3 regions of the Synechococcus sp. OH20 genome follow, and region 1 is predicted to be linked to each of the others. Evidence: predicted binding sites of a transcription regulator. Region 1 holds the regulator's gene; each other region holds the start of a gene.
What was found. The regulator NtcA, encoded in region 1, controls nitrogen genes in cyanobacteria. The targets are predictions, from matches to a motif close to GTANCNNNNGNTAC.

Region 2: NW826_RS05565 (ferredoxin--nitrite reductase) is a predicted target of NtcA. The motif match lies at 5,037-5,050, and genes of this name have one in related genera.
Region 3: NW826_RS02590 (P-II family nitrogen regulator) is a predicted target of NtcA. The motif match lies at 3,163-3,176, and genes of this name have one in related genera.

What each region holds. Positions count from the first base shown of each region.
Region 1 is NZ_JANSIQ010000036.1:1,468-8,409, forward strand. Features, by position in the region: gene NW826_RS07890 (M61 family metallopeptidase) at 1-621, opposite strand, end outside; gene ntcA (global nitrogen regulator NtcA) at 911-1,585, shown strand; gene eno (phosphopyruvate hydratase) at 1,776-3,059, shown strand; gene NW826_RS07905 (prolyl oligopeptidase family serine peptidase) at 3,046-5,112, opposite strand; gene treZ (malto-oligosyltrehalose trehalohydrolase) at 5,230-6,942, shown strand, end outside.
Region 2 is NZ_JANSIQ010000022.1:9,684-16,625, forward strand. Features, by position in the region: gene NW826_RS05545 (hypothetical protein) at 1-243, opposite strand, end outside; gene NW826_RS05550 (hypothetical protein) at 511-768, opposite strand; gene NW826_RS05555 (hypothetical protein) at 1,857-3,239, shown strand; gene NW826_RS05560 (phosphoglucomutase/phosphomannomutase family protein) at 3,281-4,696, opposite strand; gene NW826_RS05565 (ferredoxin--nitrite reductase) at 5,107-6,660, shown strand; gene NW826_RS05570 (CmpA/NrtA family ABC transporter substrate-binding protein) at 6,721-6,942, shown strand, end outside.
Region 3 is NZ_JANSIQ010000011.1:126,835-133,776, reverse strand. Features, by position in the region: gene cobM (precorrin-4 C(11)-methyltransferase) at 1-277, opposite strand, end outside; gene ispD (2-C-methyl-D-erythritol 4-phosphate cytidylyltransferase) at 393-1,100, opposite strand; gene NW826_RS02595 (ammonium transporter) at 1,224-2,630, opposite strand; gene NW826_RS02590 (P-II family nitrogen regulator) at 2,765-3,103, opposite strand; gene NW826_RS02585 (IctB family putative bicarbonate transporter) at 3,277-4,671, opposite strand; gene holA (DNA polymerase III subunit delta) at 5,530-6,510, shown strand; gene NW826_RS02575 (transglycosylase domain-containing protein) at 6,806-6,942, opposite strand, start outside.

The DNA of each region.
Region 1 (6,942 bases):
CAAGTAGTGGGGGATCCCTTCCACTGCAAACGACCGCAACTGGTGCAGCCCCACCTCCACCGGGCTATCCACCAGCTCGTCGTAGTCTGCCGCCACAAAAGACTGGCCGGAAGCAGGATCCTCAGAAGAAGACCTCAAAGGCCGCAAACTGGTGGCGATGCGCCAATCTGGCTTGGGAGGGATCACCGTCAAGGTGTAGGGTTCCCGCTCGCGACCGGGCACATAGAAAAAGAGCGCCGCCCCGTTGAAGTAGGCGTGGGTGAGATCCAAATGGTTGGTGCGCACCGTCAGCTCGTAGGCATAGACCCGATAGCGAACCTTCACAGCCGAACAGCCCGGCGGCTCGATCTCCCAAGTGTTCTTATCTACCTTCCGCCAGGCCAAAGGGATCCCTTGCTCCGTTGCCGCCTGAAACTCTTGCACATGGCGGGCATATTCCCGCACCAGGTAGGATCCCGGCGTCCACACCGGCAGCCGCAGTCGCAGAGGCACTTCTGGATCCACCTCTTGGATCTGTAGTTCCACCTCCAGCAGATGCTTGGCCGGCTCCGGCATCCGCACTGTGAAATGCTGGCGGCTCAGTTGAGAAGGTGCAGCAACAACAGCCTCCGGGATCCCCATAGGATTTTCCAGTCCACCACTTGCTTCCTACCACCCAGAGCTGGCAAGGCCCCAGTGACAATAGCCCTTATCCTACCCTTGGCTTGGGATCCCTTTGTGGAACAGAAACGAGACCTAAAAACGTAGCCCATGCTACAAAGATGCCTAGGCAGAACCTTCTACCTTAGGGTAAACCCGGCTATTGTTGCCGATTCTGGAGTCGATAGGGTTGCAACTCGGCCCAATGCTTCTAAATTGATCTTACATGGATTGATCTTAGGTATAAACTGACCTCAAAAGGTTGATGAGTATGGTGGTGGCCGTCGCAGAAAAATCTCTGATCACAGCCTTCAAGCAACTGGGAGGCCCTCACCATCCTCCGGTTATCGAAACGTTTGAACGTGGTAAGACCATCTTTTTCCCTGGGGATCCGGCGGAGCGGGTTTACTTTTTGGTGAAAGGAGCTGTCAAGCTCTCGCGGGTCTACGAAATGGGGGAAGAAATTACCGTTGCTCTTCTACGGGAAAACAGCATCTTCGGGGTGCTCTCCTTCATCACAGGGCAGCGCTCCGACCGCTTCTATCACGCGGTGGCCTTTACGCCTGCTGAGTTGCTCTCTCTGCCGATTGAGCAGGTGGAAAAATCCCTGCGGGAGAACGCCGAACTGGCCATGTTGCTGCTCAAGAGCTTGTCTTCCCGCATTTTGCAAACGGAGATGATGATCGAGACGCTGGCTCACCGCGATATGGGATCCCGTCTGGTTAGCTTTTTGCTGATCCTCTGCCGCGATTTCGGGGTGCCTGGCCCGGATGGGGTCACCATTGATCTCAAGCTGTCTCACCAGGCCATTGCCGAAGCCATTGGCTCGACCCGCGTCACCATCACCCGTCTGTTGGGAGAGCTGCGCAAGAAGAAGTACATTTCCATTTACAAGAAGAAGATCACTGTACACGACCCGATGCGGCTGAGCCACCGCTTTGTCTAGAGGGGATGGGGCCTAAACTCTGCCCCCCAAACCAGCCAATGCTCAATTCACCCCTGCAGCTCCGCAGAATCTTTGGGTTCTCTCTCTTAAAGTTTTCTGGAAGCTGACGGGATCCCGGTCAAGGATCTATTAGCCTGTGGGGGGATCTGGCTTTGGCCAGAGCTGTCTAGCCAATTGCTGAGGTGTAACTGTGGAAACGGCCATCGAGTGGATTACCGCCCATGAGATCCTCGACTCGCGAGGACGCCCCACCCTAGAAGCCCTGGTGGGCCTGGCCAACGGAGCAACGGGCTTGGCGCAGGTGCCCAGCGGCGCTTCGACCGGTACCTTTGAGGCCCACGAGCTGCGGGACGGGGATCCCAAGCGCTATGGAGGTAAGGGCGTGCTGAGGGCGGTGGAAAACATTCTTGGCCCCATCCAGTCGGAGCTGCGGGGAGAAGATGCCCTCAACCAAGCCCGCATCGACCAGTTGCTGATCGACCTGGACGGCACCCCCAACAAGTCCCGCCTGGGGGCCAACGCCATTTTGGCAGTTTCTCTGGCGACGGCCAAAGCGGCGGCGGAAGCGGTGAGCCTGCCTCTTTACAAATATCTGGGCGGGCCTTTTGCCAACTTGCTGCCGGTGCCGTTGATGAACGTGCTCAACGGCGGTGCCCACGCCGACAACAACGTGGACATCCAGGAGTTTATGCTGGTGCCCATTGGTGCGGCCAGCTTTCGCGAGGCGCTGCGCTACGGGGCCGAGGTGTTTGCGGTGCTGAAGACGGTGCTACAGCAGAAGGGGCTGTCCACCGGGGTGGGGGACGAAGGCGGATTTGCCCCCGATCTCCCCTCCAATGCGGCAGCTTTGGATCTGTTGCTGACGGCCATCGAACAGGCAGGCTACAGGCCGGGGGAAGATATCGCCTTGGCCCTGGACGTGGCCGCCAACGAGCTGCTGCAGGATGGGCAGTACCACTTCGAGGGCCAAGCCCGTAGCGCCGAGCAAATGGTCAATTACTACGAGCAACTGCTGGCCAACTATCCCATCCTTTCCATTGAAGATGGACTGGCGGAGGAAGACTGGGCCGGCTGGCAGGCCCTCACCACTCAACTGGGATCGCGGGTGCAACTGGTAGGGGACGACCTGTTCGTCACCAACCCAGCCCGGCTGCAGAAAGGCATCGACAGCGGCGCCGCCAATGCCATCTTGATCAAGCTCAACCAGATTGGCACGCTGACGGAGACGGTCTCGGCCATGCACCTGGCTAGCCAGGCAGGTTTTCGCTCTGTGATCAGCCACCGCTCCGGTGAGACAGAAGACACCACCATCGCCGACCTGGCGGTGGCCACCCGCGCCGGCCAGATCAAAACCGGATCCCTCTGCCGCAGCGAGCGCATTGCCAAATACAACCAACTGTTGCGCATCGAAGACGAGCTGGGGGAAGCGGCAGTCTATGCCGGCCGGGTGGGCCTGGGCCCTAAAGCTCGCTAACTCCCGTTCCATCCCTCCCCAGCACCTGCACCAAAAAGGCCCAGCGGTCGGCGGTCTCTTCAATGAGCTTGGTGGTGGGCTTGCCGGCCCCGTGGCCGGCTTTGGTGTCGATGCGAATGAGGATGGGCTGGGATCCCCCCTGTGCCGCCTGCAGGGCAGCAGCAAACTTGAAGCTGTGGGCCGGCACCACCCGGTCGTCGTGATCTGCTGTGGTGATCAGGGTGGCGGGATAGGCGGTGCCGGGCTTGAGGTTGTGCAGGGGGGAATAGGCGTAGAGGGCCTTGAATTCCTCGGGGTTGTCCGGGGATCCGTACTCCGAGACCCAGGCCCAGCCGATGGTGAACTTATGAAAGCGCAGCATGTCGAACACCCCCACAGCGGGCAGGGCCGCGGCAAACAGCTCCGGCCTTTGGGTCAGGCAGGCCCCCACCAAGAGGCCGCCGTTGCTGCCGCCGGCGATGGCCAGCTTCGAGGGGTTGGTGTAGCCATGGGCCATCAGCCACTCAGCCGCGGCGATGAAGTCGTCGAAGACCTTTTGCTTGTTGAGCTTGGTGCCCGCCTGGTGCCAGGCTTCCCCATATTCGCCGCCGCCACGCAAATTGGGCTGGGCGTAAACTCCCCCCATCTCCAGCCAGGCCACCAGGCCCACCGAGAAGCTGGGGGTCAGAGAGATGCCGAAGCCGCCATAGCCGTACAGCAGGGTGGGGTGATCCCCTGTCCGCGCTAGGCCACGGCGGTGGACAAGGAACATGGGAATGCGGGTGCCGTCTTTGCTGGCGTAGAACACCTGCTGCACCTCATAGGCCTGGGGATCGAAATCCACCTGCGGTTGGCGAAAGAGGGTGCTGCTGCCGGTGGTGAAGTCGTAGCGGTAGATGGTGGGCGGGGTGGTGAAGCTGGTGAAGGTGTAGAAGGTTTCGGTGTCGTAGCGCTTGCCGCCAAAGCCGCTGGCGGATCCCAGCCCCGGCAGAGGGATCTCCCCCTGGTAGGTGCCGTCTAAAGCAAAGGTCTTGATCTGGGTGTGGGCGTCTTTGAGGTAGAAGGCAACAAATTGATTGTGGATGAGGCTAACCCCTTGCAGGGTCTCCTCAGCCTCAGGGATCACCTCTTGCAGTTGCCCTGGGCTGTCCAGGTCAAGGGCCACCAGTCGCCGCCGCGGAGCCTGGAAGTCCGTCAGCAGCCAAAAGCGGGAGCCGTCGTTGCCGACAAAGCTGTACTCGGCCTGGAACTCGCAAATGAGCTCCACCACCGGCGAGTTGGGATCCCGTAGGTCTTTGTAGAAGAGGAGGTTTTTGGGATCCGTGCCCCGCCAGACGGAGATGATCAGGTAGTTGCCATCTTCGGTAACCCCGCCAGCAAAGCCCCACTCTTTTTGGTCGGGGCGGTGATAGATCAAGACATCTTCTGACTGGGGGGTGCCGAGGCGGTGGTAGTAGAGCTTTTGGAAGTAGTTGGCGCTTTCGTACTCGCTGCCGGGGGGTGGCTCGTCGTAGCGGCTGTAGAAAAATCCCTGCCCATCCCGTGTCCAGCTGGCCCCAGAGAACTTAATCCAGCGCAGGTGATCCGGCAGGTCTTCTCCGGTTTCGATGTCCCGCACCTTCCACTCCTGCCAGTCGGAGCCGGAGCGGGAGAGGCCATAGGCCAGGTAGCGCCCGTCGCGGCTGATGGCAATGCCTGAGAGGGCTACAGTGCCGTCTTCCGAAAACGTGTTGGGATCCAGCAAAACCCGGGCTTCGCCCTCCAGGCTTTCTTGCGTATAGAGAACACTCTGGTTTTGCAGGCCGTCGTTTTTGAAGTAGAAGTAGCGGCCGCCCTCTTTGAAGGGCTGGCTGTATTTTTCGTAGTTCCAAAGTTGGGTCAGGCGCTCCAGGAGCCGCTGCCGCGCCGGGATCCGCTGCAGATAGTCAAAAGTTAGCCGGTTTTGCGCCTCGATCCAGGCTCGCGTCTGCTCAGAATCCAGATCCTCCAGCCAGCGATAGGGATCCGGCACCGGCTGCCCATGGTAGACATCGACAACGGTGGGATCCGGATGGCTGGGCGGGTAGTTAAACATAGGGACGGAGCAGCAAAGGGTTAATTCCACTATGGCAGAGAAGCCCAAGACCTTGACCTGGCAGGCCTAGGGGGGCAAGCCCCGCTATAGTAGAAGCCAAGTTATAGAATGGGTTCCGTGCTTTCCCCTCCAGTTAGACGGATTGGCGCCTATCCCTGCGGCCAGGGCCACTACCGCTTCTCGGTGTGGGCGCCCTTGGTCGAACACGTGGAGCTAAAAGTCATCAGCCCCGTCCAACAGGTCATCCCTCTGGCCCAGGATGGGCAAGGCTACTGGCAGGGTGAAGTGGAGGGGATCCCACCGGGGCCAGTGGACTACCTCTACCGCCTGCACACCTCAGCGGGGGTGGTGGAGCGGCCGGATCCCGCTTCCCGCTGTCAGCCCCGCGGCGTCCATGGCCCTTCGCGGGTGGTGGATCCTCACTTCGACTGGCAGGATGAAGCCTGGAAGGGGATCCCGCTCTCCCAGTGGATCCTCTACGAGCTGCATGTAGGCACCTTTACCCCGGAGGGCACCTTTGCCGCCCTGATCCCCCGCCTGCCGCAACTGGTGGAGCTGGGGGTCAACGTGCTGGAGCTCATGCCGGTGGCCCAGTTTCCGGGGGAGCGCAACTGGGGCTATGACGGCGTCTATCCCTATGCCGTGCAGGTCAGCTATGGAGGAGCAGCGGGCCTGAAGGCGCTGGTCAATGCCTGCCACCAGCAGGGCCTGGCTGTCATTTTGGACGTGGTCTACAACCACCTGGGGCCGGAGGGGAACTACCTGCGGAACTTTGGCCCCTACTTTACCGACAAGTACTGCACCCCTTGGGGGGAGGCCCTCAACTTCGACGACCGCTATTCCGACGGCGTGCGGGAGTTTTTCCTGCAAAATGCCGAATACTGGCTAGAGGAGTTTCACCTGGACGGCCTGCGGCTGGACGCGGTGCATGCCATCTACGACTTCAGCGCCCACCCTTTTTTGCAGGAATTGGCAGAGCGGGTGGAGGCCCTGGAGGCGCGCACAGGCTGGCCCAGGGTTCTGGTAGCCGAAAGCGACCTCAACGACGTCCGCCTCATCACCCCCCGCGAGCAAGGGGGCTACGGCCTAGATGCCCAGTGGTGCGACGACTTCCATCACTCAGTTCACACCCTGCTTACCGGGGAAAAGACAGGCTACTACCAAGACTTCGGCCAATTGGAGCACCTGGCCAAGTCCTACCGCGAGAGCTACGTCTATTCTGGGCAGTACTCCCGCTACCGGGCCCGCCGCCACGGCAATTCCGCTCTCGCCAGGCCGGGCTCCCAGTTTGTAATCTGCATCCAAAACCACGACCAAGTGGGCAACCGCCGGCTGGGAGAGCGCCTCAGCCAGCTCACTTCCCTAGAGGGCCTGAAGTTGGCCGCCGCCGTCCTGCTGCTGGCTCCCATGCTGCCGCTGCTGTTTATGGGGGAAGAGTATGGGGAGGTGGCCCCGTTTCTCTACTTCATTAGCCACGGGGATCCCGACCTGGTGGAAGCGGTGCGCCAGGGACGGCGCCGCGAGTTCAGCGCCTTTGCCTGGCAAGGGGAGGTGCCGGATCCCCAGGCAGAGGAGACCTTCTTGCGCTCCAAGCTCAACTGGGAGCTGGGCACTGCTGGCCACCACCAGGTCTTGCGGCGGTGGTACCAAACCCTCATTCACCTGCGCAAGACCCTGCCGCCGCTGCAAAACCTGGAACGGAGTTCGGTGGGGGTGGAGCTGTTTGCTCCAACCGGCCTGGCGCTGCACCGCCAGCAGGGATCCCAAGCCGTTCTGGCCCTGTTTAACTTCAGCTCCGACCAAGCAGCCACCTACGCCCAATGGCCCAAC
Region 2 (6,942 bases), on a different contig from region 1:
GCCTTGAAAGCCGCTGTTCCGCACAGGGATCCCGTTGTCAAATTTTGGGTTGACGAAATCTAACCGCAGGCTAGTGGTCTCCAGCACTGAGCCGGGGGTAAAGCGGTACTCCTGCGCCGAGACAAACGCCGTGGGATCCACCTGGACAGGCCCCGGCAAGGCGGGGGATTCGTCAATTTGACCGCAGCCGCCTAGAAGTAAGACTCCACACAAAACTGCCAATGAGCGACCTTTGAAGTTCATACGGCACTGCCTCACACACCCTAATCTGGGGAAATCCACACACAAAATGGAGGAAAAGGCACCCAACCCCCAACGCTACAGGTAAGCTGGCCGCCCCTGTTCGAGGCTATGATACCCCATATCTAGGGGATGGGCCATTTCCAAAAAAATTTCTTGGATTTGCTCTGCCGCTTGCTTGACAACGCCCCAAGATGCAGTAGAACTAACAGCAGGCATCCGCCTTTGAAACGGGATCCCTCATAATCTTGCCCATGCACAGGGGCAAATTCAGTGGATCCCGGCTGGACATTGGCGGAAGGATTTGCTGTGGTGTGAGTGAGTGGAGAATTCCCCGATGAAACGACGTTCTGGCTCAGGCCCTGGCCGTGGCGGCCTTTCTCTTCTGGCAACTTGGGCTTCGCTGGCGCTAGCCACTGCCTGCAGCAGCGAGACTACGGGCGGCTTGCCACCCCTCTTGACCGCCAATGGATCCACGCCTCCTCCCGTAGCCGTGGCTCCCACCATCTCGCCCAACCTCACGCCCATCACCTTCCGCCCTGGGCCGGACTTCGCCCCCATCACGCCGCCGCCCATTCAGCCCGACCTGCCGGATCCGCCGCAATTTGGGACAGGGGGCGGCTTCGATGTCGACCAGCCGTTTGCCTCGCTCTCTTACAGGGTGGAATTGACCAACCTGATTGTCCGAGGGGTGATTGCGAGTGTAGACATTCAGGTCTTGAATATCACTTGCGGAACGGATGTTACTGGCGTAATCCGGCCCGAGGCCCTGAGCCAGTTTAGGAACCTGCTGATTGGAAGAGGCAACACGTTCACCGATGCTAACGGATTCAACTTTAGCTATACATTTCCAACAGACCCTAGGTTTTTCGAGGACTTGAGGATTTTTTCAAAGGGAATTAGGAGTATCGGAGGCCGAGACATACTGACAGGGGACGACATTGTTTTTGTTCTAACTATCCGAGATAGCTTTGGTCAAGTTTTACGGGTTGACGACTCGATTTTCAGTCCAGAGGAAACTCGAAACGAAGTTCGTGGCTTTGCAATTCCAGCCTGTAGCAATCTCCCTCAGCCAACGCCTACCCCGACGCCGACACCCCTGCCGCCTGTACCTACGCCGACTTCAGGCCCTACCCCTGTTCCGACGCCGGTTCCTGTAGGGCCGTCGCCTTTGTTTACCCGCTTCTTACTGCCCAATCCAGCGCCGGTCAACACGCCTGTTACTCTCACTTTTGTGGTCGATAACCGAGTGGCTGGGGCCATTCCCTTGAGTGGTCTGAACTTCCAGGCGATCTTGCCTGAGGGAGTGGCTGTTGCTAATCCTTCCACACCTGCCGGCCTTGCTAATCCAAATACCTGCGGAGGAGTTCTTGGTGCCATACCTGGGACGAGGATCATCAGTCTTTCGGGCGGAGTCTTAGCCGCAGGTGCCACTTGCGCGGTCAATGTTTCTATTCAGGCAACAGCTGCTGGGATCTACACCTTGCCACTGCTATTTGTGTCGAACAATCAGACTCTACCCAGTGCAGCTCCTCCCATCAATCTGGTGGCTAATCCCTGATGACGACTTTGGCCCGGTCTGTGATATCCATTTTGGTACGTGAGGGTAGCACGAAATGAGCGCAAAGAAGATCAAGTTCAGAAGAAATTGGTTGCGGGCTTTAGGAAGTGTTGGGACTGTTTTCTTCACCACAGCCAGCTTGGTTGGCTGCCAGCAAGCCAAGGACAAGAACGCCACCAGCTTTGTCCCTGGGCCGATCATTCCCCCTCAGACTCCTAGCGTGCCCACTGGTGGTACCGAGGTGGGCCTACCTCCCATAGCACCACCAGGGATCCCTTTGCCGGCTCCTACGATTGTCATCCAAACTCCCGTTGCAGCCCCAACCATTCCTCCAATCCCCTCTCCTGCTCCTCTCCCGACCATCAAAGCAGAAACTCCTGCTCCTTTTACCCCTTTCCCTCCTCCCCCTACTCCCTTTCCTGTTGAAACAGTTAGCGTTGATCCAGCAGAAGTTACGTTTGACTCAAAGACGACTGTTGGCTCTATAAAAACTCTCACGCTTAAGCCGTCTGCTCCTCCGGCCAACGGCAGCTTGGTGTTGAAGGTAGAAAGCAGCAACCCGCAGGTGGTGGGCGTTTCCACAACAGCCGCCTCGTTCGTAACAGTTGTCGTTCCACCGGGATCCACAGATACACCTAAGGTTGTGCTGACGCGTTTGATCCCGGCTACACAGCAGGGCAATGCCACCATCACAGTTACCCGCGACCCGGCCACAACCGCTGCCAATTATCCGGTGGGCAGCGTGAATGTTGCCGTGCCGGTGACCTTAAAGCAGCAAGAGCCGCCTAGCATTACCGTTGATCCCAAGTCCATCACCTTTGATGATAAGCAGCCAGTTGGCACTTCTGCTAAAGTAGCGGTCAGCCTTAATCCAGTTGCTCCGATTGGTGGGCAGGTTGTGTTGGATGTGAGTGGAACTCCCAATCCTTTTGTTCCAGGGGCGTCGTTTGCTATTTCGACCAGCACGCTGGTCTTCAAGGAAGGCAACAAGGGACCTCAGGAATTCGAGGTTGTTCGCCTGACGCCTGGCGAAGCTGCCGGATCGGTGACCATCAAGCTCAATCCCGCGCTGACGACGGCTACCAACTTCTTGACTGCCGACCTCAGTGCCGTGATCCCTGTTTCAATCAAAGCTCTTCTTGCAATTGAGTATAAGGATACTTCCTTGAAGTGTAGCACTAACCTTAACTTGAAGCTCACTGCGCCTCCAACTGTTACCATTACCGGCGCTGTTAAAAGCCCACTCACTTTCAAAGCCGAGCCAGCACCTAATCCTCCCTTCTTTTTTGACACATCCACAGGGGTCATTTCCGTTCAATGTCCAGCGGCAGCAAACCAGCCTCCGATTGGCCTTTCTTTCTCTGCATTGATAACGGTTACGGATTCTTCGATTCCGCCAATTTCGGCTCAGAAGTTTGTATCGATTAAAGTCGAGTAGTCAGCACTGCAGCAACCCTAAGGCATAGGGGGTTCCAAAAGTTATCTGGGGTGGGAAGCTGCTGTGTTGACCAAGCCGGCTGCCCAATCCAGCAGATGATTGACTGCTTCTAAGGTTTTGGCTTCGGAGTAAAGCCGCAGCAGAGGTTCAGTGCCGCTGCCGCGGATCATCACCCAACTGCCGTCGGCAAGGGTAAACTTGTGGCCGTCTTTGTCGAAATGCTTAATCACCTTCTGCCCCAAAATCTCAGAGGGGGGATCCGCCTGCAACTGTTGAAATAGCCTGACTTGTTGGTTTTGATCCGCCAGGTGCAGGTCGCGGCGCAGGTAAACCGAGCTAAATCCTTCCCGTTCCTGCAAAGCCCGGTAAAGGGCGCTCAGATCTTGCCCGGTTTCGGTGACGGCCTCAATCAAGTACAGAGCAGAAAGCAGGGCATCCCGTTCGGGGATGTGGCCCAGGTAGCCGATGCCGCCGGATTCTTCTCCCCCCAGCAACACCTGGGTGGTCAGCATGCGCTCGGCGATGTATTTGAAGCCCACGGGCATTTCGGTAACCGGCAGGCCATAGCGCTCCGCCACCTTGACAAACAGCTCCGAGCCGCTGATGGTTTTGACGATTTCGCCCCGCAGGCCGCGTCGCCCCGCCAAGTGGTCGATCAGGATGGGAATGAGGATCTGGGGGCTGAGAAAGCGGCCTTGTCCGTCGAGGGCGGCAATGCGGTCGGCGTCGCCATCGAAGACCAGACCCACTTTTAACGGGGCGGGATCCGCCGCGATGATCTGGGCAGAGGTCTGCAGGTTTTGCGGCAGCGGCTCCGGTGAGACGCCGCCAAATAGGGGATCCCGATGCGCCTGCAATTCAATTACCTTCTCTCCCAAGAGGCGCTTGAGGCCCCCAGCCCCGGAGCCAAACATGACATCCACCCAGATCTTGGCCGGGGAGCCTTTGAGCTTTTCCAGATCCACAAAGCGGCTGAGCTGAGCCAGGTAGCCAGGCCAGGGATCCCAGGTGTGGATGGGTGCGGAGTTGGATCCCAGCGGTTGCAGGTGGTGCAGCTCCTGCTCGATGGCAGCGGTGACCTCCGGGGGCACGGAGCCGCCAAAGCCGCCTTTGACTTTGAGGCCGGAATAGTGGGGCGGGTTGTGGCTGGCGGTGATCACCAAGGCTCCATGGCAGCCGCGCTCCTTGGCTGCCCAACTGAAGGCCGGCGTCGGGGCAGCACAGGCAGAGAGATAAACCGGGATCCCCAACCGCGCCACCACCTCGGCAGCGTGGGCAGCAAATTTTTCTGAGAGAAAGCGGTTGTCGTAGCCGATCAGGATCCCTGCGCCGGGATAGGTGCGGGCCAACACCTGGGCGCTGGCCTGGGCGGCAATAGCCAAGTTCTGAAAGGTAAAGCCGTCGGCGATCACGGCTCGCCAGCCGTCGGTACCAAAGCGAATAGAGTTGCCGGCCATAGTTCACCAAAATCGACCTCGACTACACATAGCACGGCAGAGCCAGATCCAGACCGCCCAGCCCTCACCCCCAGCCCCTCTCCCTGAGGGATGGCCCAAGCGCTCCGCGCCGCTCACGCGACCACCCCCAGCCCCTCTCCCTGAGGCCCTCACCCCCAGCCCCTCTCCCTGAGGGAGAGGGGGGTTAGAGCAGCGCGTTCACGACAGCGTTGCATAGCCATGAGGATGCAGAGAAACGTTTCATTGCTGCTTGAAATGACTGTGCCTCACCTTTGCAAGCCTACTTTTATGCACAAACCGCAATTGGAAAATGACAAAACGGCATAACTTGTTACAAAATGTAACGTCAAATACCAAAGTTAACGGTTGGCCATCGCTAAGGTAGCCGGTGTTACCCTACGGCAGCGACGATGGCGAACCAATTTGAGCGCCTCAAAAGCGAAAAGGACGGGCTGGCGGTCAAAGCCGAGCTGGAAGCGTTTGCCCGCATGGGCTGGGAGAACATCCCTGAAGACGACCGGGATCACCGCCTCAAGTGGCTGGGGATCTTCTTTCGCAAGCGCACGCCCGGCCAGTTTATGCTGCGGCTGCGCCTGCCCAATGGGATCCTGACCAGCGGCCAGATGCGGATGTTGGCGGCGATCATCCATCCCTATGGAAAAGATGGCGTAGCCGACATCACCACCCGGCAGAACTTGCAACTGCGCGGCATCCCCATCGAGGAGATGCCCCAGATCTTGGGCTACTTGAAGGAGGTGGGCCTAACCAGCATCCAGTCGGGCATGGACAATGTGCGCAACATTACGGGATCCCCCCTCGCGGGCATTGACCCAGATGAGCTGATCGACGTGCGCGGCCTCACCCGCAAGGTGCAGGACATGGTAACCAACAACGGCGAGGGCAACCCTTCCTTCACCAATCTGCCGCGTAAGTTTAACATCGCCATCTGCGGTTGTCGCGACAACTCCGTTCATGCGGAGATCAACGACCTGGCCTTTGTGCCGGCCTTCAAAGCGGGCAAGCTGGGCTTCAACGTCTTGGTGGGGGGCTTTTTTTCGGCCCGCCGCTGTGCCGAGGCCATCGGGCTGGATGTCTGGGTGGATCCGCGCGATGTGGTTCCTCTGTGCGAGGCGGTGCTGCTGGTCTACCGGGATCACGGCCTGCGGGCCAACCGGCAGAAGGCGCGGCTGATGTGGCTCATTGACGAGTGGGGCCTGGAGAAGTTTCGGGCGGCTGTGGAGCGGCAGATTGGCCATCCGCTCTCCAGAGCGGCGGAAAAAGATGAGGTGGTCTGGCAGAAGCGGGATCTCCTGGGGGTGCATGCCCAGAAGCAGCCGGGCTTGAACTTCGTTGGCCTGCACGTGCCGGTGGGACGGCTGAATGCCCTGGAGATGATGGAGCTGGCCCGCCTAGCGGAGGTATACGGCTCCGGGGAGCTGCGGCTGACGGTGGAGCAGAACGTGCTCATCCCCAATGTGCCCGATTCGCGGGTGGCGCCGCTGCTTAAAGAGCCGCTCTTGAAAAAGTTCTCCCCCAACCCAGGGCCCTTGCAGCGGGGGCTGGTGTCCTGCACGGGCAACCAGTTCTGCAACTTTGCCCTCATCGAGACCAAAAACCGCGCTGTGGCTCTAATGGAAGAGCTGGAAGCCGAGCTGGAGATCCCGCAGACGGTGCGCATCCACTGGACGGGCTGCCCCAACTCCTGCGGCCAGCCCCAGGTGGCCGATATCGGCCTCATGGGCACCACCGCCCGCAAGGACGGCAAGCCGGTGGAAGCGGTGGACATCTACATGGGGGGAGAAGTGGGCAAAGACGCCAAGCTGGGCGAATGTGTGCGTCGAGGGATCCCTTGCGAAGACCTCAAGCCCGTCTTGGTGGAGCTGCTGATTGAGCACTTCGGGGCCAGGCCGCGCCAGCGTCCATCGGCTGCTCAAACTGCTTCTTCCCCCGTGATGGCTTGCTAAGTAGGGGCCAAGTCTGGGGAAGGTTTTCTCTCTGCGTCGTTCAAAATCTTGGAGGTTCCGATGTCTAAACTGTTCTCCCGTCGCCAATTTTTGGCCGGGGCAGCCGCCCTGGCAGCAGGAGCAGCCGCGGCTGGGATCCCACGCGCCCAATCGCAATCTTTGGGTCAGGGCTACTGGGTGGCCCAGGCCGATACTCCCGAGACCCCGCGGGCCAAGCTGGGGTTCATTGCTCTCACCGACGCCGCCCCCCTGATCATCGCCAAAGAGAAGGGGTTTTTTGAC
Region 3 (6,942 bases), on a different contig from region 1:
ACGGATCCCCATCCTGCAGCCGCACCACCCGCAGCCCTGCCTTGACCCGCTCCACCATCTGGGGCAGCAGCGTTTCCAAAGTGAGCGCTCGTGTGTCGATGGCCTCCACCCCAGGGCGACAATGGGTCAGCAGCCCCTCCGGCACCAAAGAGCCTGTGTAGAATACTACATCTGCTTCCGCGAGCGCTCTCTGGCCCCGCAGGGTAATCAGCTCGGGATCCCCGGGGCCGGCGCCGACAATGTGCACAGGCCAGTAGGACGAAGTCTCCTCGCTCATCTGCTCTCCTCTCGCCCCAGCAGCCTGCATCCTAACAGCAGCCGATCCCCCAAAACTCCCCTCTCCTTTTGGGAGAGGGGTTGGGGGTGAGGGCGACAGAGAGTAAGGGATTAAGCTAACGCGCCAGCTCGAGGCGCTGCTGTAGAATTTGCTCGGCCAGCACCAGATCCCAGGGGGTGGTTAACTTCAGGTTAGACTCCTCCCCTTCCACGATGTAAACCGGCCAACCCAGGTTCTCGAACAGGGCTGCGTCATCGGTTACCTGCCACCCCTGGGCCAGCGCCTCCCGATGGGCTTGCCACAAGAGCGACAGGCGAAACCCCTGCGGTGTCTGAGCTGCCCACAGCCGGCTGCGCTCCGGTGTCGATTGGATTTGGATCCCCTTGGGGCCGGTCTCGGTGACTTTGATCGTATCCTTGACAGGGATCGCCGCAATCAAGCCGTCCACCTGCTCCAGAGCGGCGCTGCAGCGATCGAACAATTCAGGGGTGGCCAAGCAGCGAGCTCCATCGTGAATTAGCACCCGCTCCACCGTTCCCCGCCCATAGAGATACTCCACTCCCCTGTAAACCGACTCCTGCCGCGTCGCCCCTCCTTGCAGAAGCTGCACCGGCGTGGACAGCTCGATGGACGCCAGGATCTGCTCCATGGCCGGCCAATCGCCGGGCTGGGAGAGAATGCCGATCCACTCGATGGAACCGGCCCGATCCGCCGCCTGCAACGTCCAAGCCAAGATGGGCTGGCCCAAAAGTGGCAGCAACAGCTTGTTGACCGCCGCCCCCATCCGCTTGCCACTCCCGGCCGCCGGGATCAACAGGTGCATGGGATCCAAAAGTGCATCCAACCGCATCCCAGTTTACAGCCAGGGAGGGCCAGGCTTGGCCCTCCTCATCGTTGACAGTGGCGATTGGTGCCGCTGGATCCCCCTCAGAGCCGGGGTGCCGCCTCAAGGTTGGTCCAACTCGGCGGAAGCAATCACAAAATCCGGGTAGGCCACGTTACCATGCTCGCCCACATCCAAGCCGGCCAGCTCCTCTTCGGCACTGGTGCGCAGGCCAACGGTTGCCTTGAGGATCAAAAACAGGATCAAGCAGGTGAGGAAAGGCCAGAAGAAATAGGCTAGAGCGCCCACAACTTGTACCCCAAATTGCGCCCAGGTCACCCCTGAATCGGCGTGGGCAAACCAAGGGATCCCGGCTGCCAACACCCCCCAAATACCGCAGGTGCCGTGTACCGAAACGGCGCCCACCGGGTCGTCAATCTTCAGCACCGTATCCAGAATCACCGCCGAGATGACCACCAGGATCCCGGCCACCGAACCGATGATCAAAGCTCCCAGAGGGTGGACAGTGTTGCAAGGAGCGGTGATCCCTACCAAGCCGCCCAGCACCCCGTTGGCGGCAAAGGTCATATCCGGCTTGCCAAAATGCGCCCAGCAGGTGATCATCGCCCCAATGGCCCCTGCCGAAGCTGCCAGCAGCGTGTTCATGGCAATCCAGCCGATATCGGGGCTGGCGGCTGTGGTCGAGCCGGCGTTGAACCCAATCCAACCCAAGGTGAGGATAAACACTCCCAGCATCCCCAGGGGCAGGTTGTGGCCGGGAATCGCCCGCGGCTCGCCGTTGGGGCCGTACTTGCCGATGCGAGGGCCAAGCACCATGGCCCCGGCCAAGGCGGAAGCGCCCCCCACCAAATGCACTACGCCCGAACCGGCAAAGTCGATGAAGCCCAGATTTTCCAGCCAGCCGCTAGTGCCACCGTTGTAGTCGCCAAACAGCCCATTCCAAGCCCAGCCCCCCGAGATGGGGTAGATCAGCCCAGAGATGACGACAGAGTAGATGAGGTAGGCCACGAACTTGGTGCGCTCCGCCATGGCCCCGGAAACAATGGTGGCAGCGGTGGCGGCAAACACCATCTGGAAGACAAAGAAGGTGAAGGGCCAATCCCCTGCTTCGTGGGCTTGCTGCCAACTGAAAGCAAACCAGCTCCTGCCAAAGAAGCCAGTATTTTCTCCAAACATCAGGCCAAACCCGATGAACCAAAAGGCGCAACAGCCCATGCAAAAGTCCATCAGGTTTTTCATCATGATGTTGGCGGCATTTTTGGCGCGGGTAAAGCCCGTCTCCACCATGGCGAACCCCGCCTGCATGAAGAACACCAAGGCTGCCCCCACCAGTGTCCAGACAATGTCAGCATGTTCCTGTACGACTTCCGCGTCCTGGGCGAAGGCACTCCCCTGGCCCAATAGGAAAACCAGCGAAATCGTCAGAGCAGCAGTTAGACTCCACTTGGCCAGTCGCCCAAGCCGCTGAGGTAGCGGGTTCTTATGCTTTTGGATCATCGTTGTAGACATGCTTTTCGACTTACCTAAAGTGACGGTACTTTTCACAACGCACTAGTAGATAGGGCAAAAATCCCTCATTTGCCCACTGCAAGCCAGCCTGGGACTCGGGTCGAGCTACCCAGGCTCCAAGACCTTCACCTTCTCTACAGGGCGTCCTGGTTGAGTTCGCCGGTGCGGATGCGAATCGTCTTCTCGACAGGGCTGATGAAAATCTTGCCGTCCCCGATTTCGCCGGTGCGAGCCGCCGCGATCAGCTTCTCCACAACCGTGTCCACCAGGTCGTCTTCGACCACGATCTCCACCTTCAGCTTTTGCAGGAACTCTACCGTGTACTCGGATCCCCGATAGCGCTCGGTCTGTCCCTTTTGTCGACCAAAACCCCGCACTTCGCTCACCGTCATGCCGACGATGCCGGCGTTGACCAGGGCAATTTTCACCTCATCTAGCTTGAAGGGCCGAATTACAGCTTCGATCTTTTTCATTGGCCTCCCATATCCCCAGCAATTCCGCTAATTTCTAACACTACTAAAACCTGCAAATTGTAAATCTAGATACATTTTCGTTCCTCTACTGAGAATGCTTACCACTCTAGATTTGCTCTCGTCAAGACCAGAAGGCCAAGCCCGGGCCACTCTAAGAAGTCCGCGCCGGCATCTCACGAGCTGGGTCTTTCAGCGGCCGTTGAGGATCGAGGAGAACCCAGACTGGCTGTGACGAGGGCCACCGCCAGCCACCACAGCATTTGTACCTGGGGACGGTACCAGATGGTATCCACTAGGCCGTGGGCCATCATGCCGGTGCAAGCCGCTAAGCCTGCTGCCACCCACAGGCCCTCGGGATCCCGGGAGCTGAGCAAAGTGTTCCAGCCTCTCCAGCCGTGATCCCAGAGCACCAACAAAAACCAGGCAAAAGCCAGGGATCCGATGAAGCCTGTCTCCACGGCGAGTTGCAGCGGCACCGAGTAGGCCCCAAGGGCGCTGAAGTTGCCCCGCTGGTAGAGGGGATAGACGCGGTTGAAGGCGACATTGCCGGGGCCGATCCCCAAGATGGGAAAGTCGCGGATCATGTCCAGCGCGGCGGCCCAGACGTTGAGGCGAAAATTGTTGCTGGTGTCCAGCCGTCCCCAAAAGAGGCTCTGAGCCCGCAGCCGCAGGGGGCGTACTGTTACGATCGCAAGCAACAACGTGGCTGCCCCCCCTCCCAACAGAGCCGGCAGCGTCCAACGTCGCCAACGGGCTGGCAAGTGGGGGGTTTGCCATTGCGCCAGCAGCACCGCCATCATTCCCAGCGCTGCTAGGCCGCCAATCCAGGCGCCGCGGCTGTAGGTCAGCATCAGGCAGATGAAGTTGACGGCAGTTGTAAACCCAACCAAGAGCTTGATCCCCCAGCCCGGCCAGATGCAAATGGCAGCCAGCCCCAGAGGGAGGAGCGGAACCAGGTAGCCCCCATACAAATTGGGGTTGCGCAGAAAGCTGTACACCCGCGTCAGGCCTGCCAAGCCCGATTCCGGATCCACCCAGGTGGCTAGCTCGGCAGCCCCGTAAAAGTATTGCCGCAGGCCATAGACCCCCATCCCCAAGCTGACCAAGAGCAGGGATCCGACGATCCAATCCCGGAACTGCAGTTGGCGAAGCAGACGCTGCAGCAGCAGATAGCCGGCCAGGTAGAGCGTCAACTTCAGCCAGCCGTCCCGCGCTGCATAGGGAACCGGCGACAGGATTGTGGCCAGGGTGGCTATGCCCCAAAACAGGCCTAGGGGCAGATGGACGGGCAGCCAATTCGGGGTTTCCACCAGCCAGCCCAAGACCACAAGCGCCGCCATAGCCAGCAAAATCAGACCTAGGATGCCGGTGGAGCTTTGGGCCGAAAAAAACCAGTAGAGCAGCACCAGGCCCAAACCGATCCAATCCAAGGTTTGGACGAGCCGGCTGCTTTTGCCCCACTGCCGCAGGGATCCCGACACTCGGCTCAAAAGGCTGCCCTGCCACCAGGACTCGATAGAGAAATCCCGCAGCAGCAGGCCGCGCCATGCTTGCGTTGCTCGTTGCATGACCCCTTCCAACACCCTAGGCTTCAGCTCATCTTCCGAGTTTATATCCCCAGCGGACAGGAGCAAGGGCGGGAAGGCAAGAGGGATCCCCTTTCTAGAAGGCTAATCTTTTCTTCCTGGGCTTGGCTTCAGGGCTGGTTGTTTTAGAGGCAGCCCAAGACGAAACAACTTTGGGGGGAATTATCCCCCCATTAAACTGCTCACCCGTCTCTTTTTGGCCGAGAGGTATCCAGAGATTTTGATAGCCTTGTCGAGACCAAGCTCGAAACATCACTTAGGCAACCGAGGCCAACGGGCGAAACTGAGATCCTTTAACTTCTTGGGAATTGAAAGGAGAAATCACCGATCCCGATTTGTCTGCATTCAAGGTTTGAGGATCGCAATAATGAATCTGAACACGGGTAGGACGGCCTAAACCCAAAGCAGATCCCAGGCAGCGAGCCAGAACCTGTACCTTGAACTCCAGTTCGCCAATGGTGTCCATCGTTCGCGACCCCCTCCCGATGCCTATCCCTAAGCTCAATCTAGGAGAAGATTGATGATCTTTCTTCAGTGGGAACACAGAATTTGCCAAGCTAGGGCCAAATCAAAGATCATGCAAAGCTGGCACCTTTTTTCAGAGAGAGGGAAGAGGCTTGAACCTGGCCCGGTTTTTTCTGGGGGATCCCGGACAAAGGGCGGGAGCATGCGCGTTGATTTACGTAAAATAACGCCTAGAGAAACCACGGAAAAGGGCTGGAGACCAGTTGCAGTGGCGGCTCTGCGGAGGCTGAGCAACTTGCTGGGATCTGCAGCCGCCTCAATCAAACAGGTTGGCCAGGGATCCAGCCAGAGCGTTGATGAGGGGGCTAGGGTATTATGCCCGTCTACCTTTACTGGGGAGATGACACCTATCGGCTGATGCAGGCGGTGCAGCAGTTGCGGGATCAAGTGCTGGATCCCGATTGGGCTGCTTTTAATTACGATCGCCTGCCACCGGAATCGACGCTTGTCGGCCTCAGCCAGGCCATGACGCCGCCCCTGGGATCCAACGCCCGCCTGGTTTGGCTGGAGGAGACGACACTCACCCAACATTGCCCGGAAGAGCTGTGGGAAGCAGTGGAGCGCACCCTGGCCCAGTTGCCCCCCACGACACATTTGCTGTTAACCAGCAGCAGCAAGCCGGACGGACGCCTCAAATCCACCAAAATCCTCAAGAAAGTGGCCATCGTCCGCGAGTTTCCCCAACTGCCTCCCTGGGATGAAGAGGGCATTCTTAGACAGGTATACAGCGAAGCCCGGCAACGGCATCTCAAGCTCAGCCCGGCGGCAGCCCAGAAGTTGGCCGAGGCGGTGGGCAACGACTCCCGCCGCTTGGCGATGGAATTGGAAAAGCTGGCTCTGTTTACAGCCGCTCAAGAGGATCCCATCTCCCCTGAGCAAATCGAGGCCTTGGTTCCCGCCAGCGCCTACAACAGCTTTCAACTGGCGGCCGCCCTGCGCCAGGGCAACTTGGATCAGGCCCTGCCCATCCTGGCCCATCTGCTGGATCACAACGAGCCGGCCCTGAAGATCCTGGCAGTGTTGGTGGGCCAATTCCGCACCTGGCTGTGGGTACGGCTGCTGCTGGAGGAGGGAGAACGGGATCCCAAAGTCATCGCCCAAAAAGCAGAGATCGCCAACCCCAACCGAGTTTACTTTTTACAGAAAGAGGTGGGATCCCTGGAAAGCGCAGCTCTGCTGAAGGCAATGCAGCAACTTTTGCAACTGGAATACCAGCTCAAGCAAGGTCAGCCAGAGCGAGAGGTGTTTCAAGAAGCCCTAATCCAGATCGCGACCATTCTCCGCAAATCCTGCTGATCTTCCCCGTTTCTGTTACTCGGACTTCAGAGACAGTTCTGACAACAGCCCGAAGACTTAATCGGCTTAGGTTACAGCCTTTTCCAGCTTATAGCCATTTCAGATAGCAATGAAACGTTTCTCTACGTCGTTATTGCTCCGCAACGCTGTCGCGGACGCGCCGCTCTAACTCCCCTCTCCCTCTGGGAGAGGGGCCGGGGGTGAGGGCTGGGGGAGAGGGGCTGGGGGTGAGGGAGGCAAAGCGTCTATTTGTCGAGTTGTCGGGATGTGGAGTTGTCTGATTGGCTTTGGCGAGCTATTGAATGACTTGCTTCATGTAACTTCCCCAAGTTTGAGCGGCGATGCCGCTACTCCCTCGCGTTGGGCTGGAGTCATCATTGCCCAGCCAAATGCCGGTTACCAGAGGCGGGTTGGGTGTGTAGCCGATAAAGA